DNA from 3 places in the Microbacterium sp. Bi128 genome. Region 2 is predicted to be linked to each of the others. Evidence: riboswitches for the same ligand, from Rfam matches in the RefSeq annotation. Region 2 holds a riboswitch; each other region holds the start of a gene.
The links. Region 2 has a riboswitch for thiamine pyrophosphate ahead of LQV45_RS16965 (bifunctional hydroxymethylpyrimidine kinase/phosphomethylpyrimidine kinase). Riboswitches for the same ligand answer to the same signal wherever they lie in the genome.
Positions count from the first base shown of each region.

Region 1 (2,253 bases), on a different contig from region 2:
AGTGCCCGCGTCGCCGCCGCGGGATCCGCGGCACCGCTCACGGCCGAGACCACCGCGACGCCCGCGGCACCGGCCCTCCGAAGAGCGGCGACATCGCCCACCTCGATCCCGCCGATCGCGATGCAGGGCAGGGGAGCGGATGCCACGAGCCCGGCGAAACCGTCGATCCCGAGGGGCTGCGGGTGGTCGTGCTTCGTGGCGGTCGCGCGGATGACCCCGACGCCGAGGTAGTCGACGGTTCCCGGGCGGAGGGCGGCGGCCGCGGCGAAGTGCTCCCGGGTGTTCGCGGTCCAGCCGATCAGCGCGTCCGGCCCGAGCAGGCGGCGCGCGGCGACGACGGGCAGGTCGCTCTGCCCCAGGTGCGCCCCGTCGACACGGGCGCCCGCGTCGCGGGCGGCGAGGACGACGTCCACCCGGTCGTCGACGACGAACGTGGCGCGGCCGGCGATGACGTCGGCGAGGGCGAGTACCCGGTCGAACAGATCGCGTCCGCTCCCGGTCTTGTCGCGGAACTGGATCACGCTCGCCCCCGAGCCCGCGGCGGCATCGACGATCTCGGCGACGCGGGCGAACGGCATCCGGTGATCGGTGACCAGGTGGAGGGGGAGGTCGACCGCGCTCACGCCGCGACCCGCCCGTCCAGGTCGGCGGGGTCGATCGCCGCCAGGGCGTCGAGGAACGCCACTGCGAACGAGCCCGGCCCGGCCGCGACCGCGGCGGCCCGTTCGGAGGCCACCGCCCAGATCGCGCTCGCGGTCACCGCGGCGTCGAACGGCGCGGCACCGGGAAGCAGCGCGGCCATCGCCGCGCCGAGGGCGCACCCGCCGCCGGTGACACGGGTCAGCAGGTCGCTCCCGCCGGGCACGCGCGCCGTGCGGTCGGCATCCACGATCAGGTCGACCGCGCCCGAGACCGCGACCGTGCCGCCGGTGCGGACCGCGAGGGCGCGGGCGGCATCGAGAGCGGCGTCGGGGGTGTCGGTCGAGTCGACGCCGCGGCCGCCGGCCCCGGCGCCGGCCAAGGCGAGGATCTCGGACGCGTTGCCGCGGACGATCGCCGGCCCGGCCTCGAGGAGCTCGTGCGCGAGCGCGGTGCGCACCGGCAGCGCACCGACGGCGACGGGGTCGAGCACCCACGGAGTGCCGACGGCGACGGCCTCGCGCGCGGCCTCGCGCTGCTCGGCGGTCGGGGTGCCCAGGTTCACCAGGACGCCCCCGGCGACACCGGCGAACATCCCGGCCTCCCCGGGGATGTCGCACATCGCGGGCGAGGCACCGAGGGCGAGGAGCGCGTTGGCGGTGAAGTTCGTCACCACCGCGTTGGTGATGCACTGCACGAGCGGCGGGGCGTTCCGCAGCGCGGACAGGGCCTCGGCGGCGGTGGATGGAGACGACGACGTGCGAACGACCATTCGCGACATCCCTTCGCTAGTACGAACTAGATCAGGTTCGACGGGTGTGTTCTCAGCCCCGAAGGGCACCCCGTGTCACTGCGGGCGACGTTAGCACGGTGCATCGCCCGACCGCGGCGCGAGGCCTCAGAAGGGTGCCGCGGGTTCATCCGGGTCGGGCGGAGGTGGATCGTCGGGGACGAAGCGCACGGCGGGAGAGTACGGGAGCGGCTCGTCGGTGTAGGTGCGACCGGTCGGGCTGGTCCAGCGGAGGACCCCACCGGGCAGTTGGGTCACGCTCCATCGGGTGAACTGCTTCTGCGTGTGGTGCCGCTGGCACAGGTGGGCGAGGTTCGTGACGTCGGTCGCGCCGCCGAGCGCGTAGTCGTGGGTGTGGTCCACCTCGGCACGGTTCGCGGGAACGGTGCAACCGGGCCACCGGCAGTGGCGGTCTCGAGCGCGGAGGTACCTGTCGATCGCGGTGCCGCGGTGATAGGTGTCGGTGTGCAGTACCGCGCCGGTGACGGGGTGGGTGACGACCCGATCCCAGGGGAGCGTGGTCGATTCGGCGAGAGCGCGTGCGGTGCCTGCGTCGAGGGGGCCGTGCCCCACGAGTTCGGCGGGATCGGCATTCTCACGCCCGGGGGCGAGCATCGTCAGGGCGGGGACGACCACTTGAACCCGGGCGCGGATGCTGCCGAGGATGCCGGGCCCGTCGTCGGTACGGGTGGGATCGGCGTCGGGGGCCGAGGTGAGCAGGAGGTCGGCGAGGATGTCGGCGCGAAGCTGCGCGGTGGTCCGATCATCCGAGTTCGACTCGGACGTCTCGTCTCGTGCGTCGATGACCGCGTGGGCCTGCTGAC
Region 1 is NZ_CAKKMM010000111.1:2,115-4,367, reverse strand. It holds gene thiE (thiamine phosphate synthase) at 1-623, opposite strand, end outside; gene thiM (hydroxyethylthiazole kinase) at 620-1,411, opposite strand; TPP riboswitch at 1,403-1,494, opposite strand; gene LQV45_RS10385 (HNH endonuclease signature motif containing protein) at 1,538-2,253, opposite strand, start outside.
Region 1: it holds a riboswitch for thiamine pyrophosphate, as region 2 does, so the genes downstream of both, thiM (hydroxyethylthiazole kinase) here and LQV45_RS16965 (bifunctional hydroxymethylpyrimidine kinase/phosphomethylpyrimidine kinase) in region 2, are expected to answer to the same signal.

Region 2 (2,253 bases):
TGGGACGCGTGCAGATGACCCGCAAGCGGATGGGCACGGGGCTGCTGGAAGTCTTCGGCGAACAGTGCGAAACATGTGCGGGCCGCGGCATCGTCACCCACGACGAGCCGGTGGAGCACCGCCGCGCCAACACGGTCGCCGCGGAGCACTATGTGCCGCGCACCGAGGCGCAGCCTGCTGCCCGCCCGGAACGCAAGAGCCGTCGCCGCGGTCGCGGAGGCCAGGGCGGAGAGACCGCGCCGGCCGCACCCGCGCCCGTCCACGCCGAGCCCACTGAGGCCGAACGCCACGCCAAGGCCGAGGCCACCCGTGCCGCGCTGGCCAACATCGCTGCCGCAGCGCACGCCGCGCACCTGCACGACGGGGAGGCAGCCGCAGCCAGCGACGCCGGGGCCCGCCAGGCCGCCGTCGACGCCGTCACGCAGCTCGCAGCCGCCGACGAGGCAGCCGGCCGCCCCGCAACGGTGCTGACGTTTGGCGGCGAGCAGGTGGCCCTACCCTTCGTCGAGCACGCGGAGGACGCGCCGTCACCGGCCCTGACCCTGGACCTGCTGACCGAGGCCTTCGCAAACCTGGGCGAAGCCGAGGCCGGCAAGCCGGATCAGGCCGCCGGCCTGGCGGCCGGTCAGGCAGCAGCTGTTGCCGCACCGGAAGCCACGGCGCCCGAGGCGCCGTCGGCCGTCCGCGCTACGGAGGCGCCGGCGTCACGCACAGCTGACACCACGACGCTGCGCGGCCGCCGCGGGCGCCGCAACCGGAGTGCCAGCCGCGCCCAGGGCGCAGCCAACGAAACCTCCGTGGAGCACCGCGAGGCAACCCGGCCGGCCACGGCCGGATCGGTCCACGAGGCCAAGGCTCCCGCCGCGGCCGGGCCTGCGTCCATCCCGGCCGGCAACGAGCCGATCATCCTCGGCGTCGGCGTGCCGGCGTCGGAGCTGTAGTCCTCCGCGACTGACCACGTCCCCGTCCGGTCATTATTTCGACTGGTCGGGCTGCGGGTCCGGGTCAGGGCAGACGTAACATACGTCCGCCCGGGCCCGGGCCCGCTCGTGCGTTAACGGGTCCTCCGGGTGGCAAGGGCTAGGCTGGAACACTGACACGGGGTGCCGGGCACCGGGCCGGCTGAGATCCAGACCCGTTGAACCTGTCCGGTTAGCACCGGCGAAGGGATGTCTTCCTTGTCCGCGAGATCGAATCCGTCCGAGTTCCTCCCGCCCAATTTTCTGCACAACGAGTCTCTGCCGGCCCCGCCGCGCATTCCCCGCGTGCTGGCCATCGCCGGCTCCGATCCCTCCGGCGGGGCCGGAATCCAGGCCGACCTGAAGAGCATCGCGGCGAACGGCGGCTACGGCATGGCCGCCATCACCGCCCTGACAGCGCAGAACACGCAGGGCGTGCGCGCCGTCCACGTCCCCCCGGCGGCGTTCCTCACGGCGCAGCTGGACGCCATCAGCGACGACATCGGCATCGACGCCGTCAAGATCGGCATGCTCGGTGACGCCGCCGTGATCGACGCCGTCCGCGGCTGGCTGGAAAAGGTGCGCCCCGCCGTCGTGGTCCTGGACCCGGTGATGGTCGCCACCAGCGGTGACCGGCTCCTGCAGGAATCGGCCGAGGCCGCCCTGCAGGCCCTCCTGCCGCTGGCGGACCTCATCACGCCCAACCTCGCCGAACTCGCCATCCTGCTCAAGGAACCCGTCGCTGCCGAGTGGTCCGAGGCCCTGGCGCAGGGCAAGCGGCTGGCCGCCCTGACCGGCACCACCGTCCTGGTTAAGGGCGGACACCTCCAGGGCGCCGGGCCGGGGGACGGGCATGCCCACGACGCCGATGCCCACGACGTCGACGGCCACGGCGCCGGCACCGGCTGCCCGGATGCCCTGGTCAACACCGGCGGCCTGCTCGGCCAGGAAACGGTGGTGGTGCCGGGGGAGCGGATCGCGACGCGCAACAGCCACGGCACCGGATGCTCCCTGTCCTCGGCCATGGCCACCGTGCAGGCCCGGGTGGGGGACTGGGAAGCGACGCTGCGCGAAGTCAAGCCGTGGCTGCTGGGCGCGCTCCGCGAAGCCTCGGCCCTGGACGTCGGCTCCGGCAACGGCCCGGTCCACCACTTCCACCACCTGCAGCACCTCCAGGGCAGGCAGGGTCCGGCGGCGGGGGAGTTCGCCGCAGCCCTGCGCGCAGGAGCCGCGGGCGATCTTGAGGCGATCTACGCCCTGGACTTCGTCCGCGGGCTGGCCGACGGCACCTTGC
Region 2 is NZ_CAKKMM010000278.1:24-2,276, forward strand. It holds partial or broken gene LQV45_RS16960 (ribonuclease E/G) at 1-941, shown strand, start outside; TPP riboswitch at 1,090-1,187, shown strand; gene LQV45_RS16965 (bifunctional hydroxymethylpyrimidine kinase/phosphomethylpyrimidine kinase) at 1,257-2,253, shown strand, end outside.

Region 3 (2,253 bases), on a different contig from region 2:
GCCCGTGCCGCGCACGTAAATGGGAAACGCCCCGCCGTGGGCGGCGAACTCCGACTGATCCCACCAGGCGTTGTCCTCGATCCTTCCGCCGGCAGCGCGGGCCCGGAGGCCCACCAGCAGGGACGGGACCTCGTACCGCATGGCGGCGCGCTTTTTGGCGTTGATCCAGCGCTCATTGTCCGGTGTGGCGCCGTCCAGCGCGGCGTGGAAGAGCACCTGCTCGCCTTTGGTGATGTCGACGGCGATGGGCAGCGAGCGTTGCCTGCCCAGCTCGACAAGGAGGAGCCCGAGGTCCAGGGCGTCATCCTTGCTGAACGACGCGAACTGGAGCGCCTCTATCTCGGCCAGCACGCGGCCAATGAGCGCCGCCAGGGAACCCCGCGGCTGCGGCTCATTGGAGTCGGGATCGTATTCCCCGGAGGGATCTTGGGTGACCGGTGTGTGCGACAAAATATTCCAGCTTTCCGGTGGGTGACGAGGCCGCCCGCTGGCGGGTCCGGGGGTCCGGCACGACGACTCTACCAAGAGGGTTTTCCGGGCCGCCGGGACTGCCGCCGTCCGGTCCACGATTGTGACGGCACACCACTGAAATCCCGGCCGTCCGGGTGTAAACTGAGCCAGCCCACAAGGGCGAAAATAATTACGACAGGGGAGCGCCGCCGTCGGGCATCGCCGGAACAATCCGGGGAAACCTTTGGTGGGCGCTGAGAGTGCGGACAGCCGCAGACCCTCGAACCTGATCCGGTTAGTACCGGCGCAAGGGAGTCGAGTTCTCAGGATGCGCGGAGGGCGGCGGAAGCCGAGACCGGCCGGCGCACCCTCCCCTCCTGTTCCTCAGGAGGACGACATGACAGATATTTCAGCACAGCATGGTTCCGCCAGCCGTTCATCCGCCCGGCGCAACTACAGCTGGCGCGTGGTGGACATTGTGGTGGCCGCGTTGATCGCCGTTGCCGGCGGCGTCATTTTCTGGGCCTGGTCCCAGGGCGCGAACCTGATCTCGACTCCGGTCAACGCGGTCTACCCGCCGTTGAGCGGACTCTACGCCGGCGGCTGGATGATCCCGGCAGTGCTGGGCATGCTCATCATCCGCAAGCCGGGCGCCGCGCTCTTCTGCGAAACCGTCGCGGCCACCGGCGAGCTCATCATGGGTTCGCAGTACGGCACCACGGTGCTGATCTCCGGCATCCTGCAGGGCCTCGGCGCCGAACTGGTCTTCGCGGCCTTCCTCTACAAGAAGTTCAACCTGCCCGTCTCCGTGCTGGCCGGCGCCGGCGCGGGCCTCTTCTGCGGCCTGAACGATTCCTTCCTGCCGTGGGGCTGGAACATCGCCTACGAAGCCGGCGACAAGCTCGCCTACATCGTCTTCACCACGATCTCCGGCGCAGTGATTGCCGGCGGACTGGCCTGGCTCGCCACCCGCGGCCTGGCGAAAACCGGAGTGCTGGGCTCCTTTGCCTCCCGCAAGGCCGCCACGGAGCCCGTCTTCTCCTGAGCCCCGTCGCTGAATCCTGCAGAGAATCATGAGATCTTCACCGGGCGTCCGGCCGGCCGCCGTCACGGCCCGCGGCTGGGGCTGGCGGCATGCCGGACGAACCAGGCCCGCCGTCAGCGGCCTTGACCTGGACATCCAGCCGGGGGAGCGCGTGCTCCTGCTGGGGCCCTCCGGCGCCGGCAAGTCGACGCTGCTCCACGCCCTGGCCGGCGTTCTGGGCGACGGCGCGGCCGGCGACTCCGGGGACTCCGGCGACTCCGGCGACGCCGAAGATGCAGACGAGACCGGCAGCCTCCTGATCGACGGTGCCGCGCCACGGGCGCAGCGCGGCCGCGCCGGGCTGGTGCAGCAGGACCCGGAAACGCAGGTGGTGCTCTCCCGCCTCGGCGACGACGTCGCCTTCGGGGCGGAGAACCTCGCCGTCCCGGCGGCGGAGATCTGGCCGCGGGTGCACGAGGCCCTCGACGACGTCGGGCTGGGACAGCTGCCGCTGGACCACCCGACGGCGGCCCTCTCCGGCGGCCAAAAGCAACGGCTCGCGCTCGCCGGGATCCTCGCGATGCGGCCAGGGCTGCTGCTGCTCGACGAGCCGACCGCCAACCTCGACCCCGCGGGCGTCCTGGAGGTCCGCGACGCTGTGGGCCGCTGCCTGGACAAGACAGGCGCCACGCTGGTGGTCGTGGAGCACCGGGTGGGGGTCTGGAAAGACCTGGTGGACAGGATCGTGGTGCTGCAGCCAGGGGCCGCCACGGACTCCG
Region 3 is NZ_CAKKMM010000257.1:2,358-4,610, forward strand. It holds gene LQV45_RS16395 (heme-degrading domain-containing protein) at 1-450, opposite strand, end outside; TPP riboswitch at 638-781, shown strand; gene LQV45_RS16400 (ECF transporter S component) at 848-1,495, shown strand; gene LQV45_RS16405 (ABC transporter ATP-binding protein) at 1,524-2,253, shown strand, end outside.
Region 3: it holds a riboswitch for thiamine pyrophosphate, as region 2 does, so the genes downstream of both, LQV45_RS16400 (ECF transporter S component) here and LQV45_RS16965 (bifunctional hydroxymethylpyrimidine kinase/phosphomethylpyrimidine kinase) in region 2, are expected to answer to the same signal.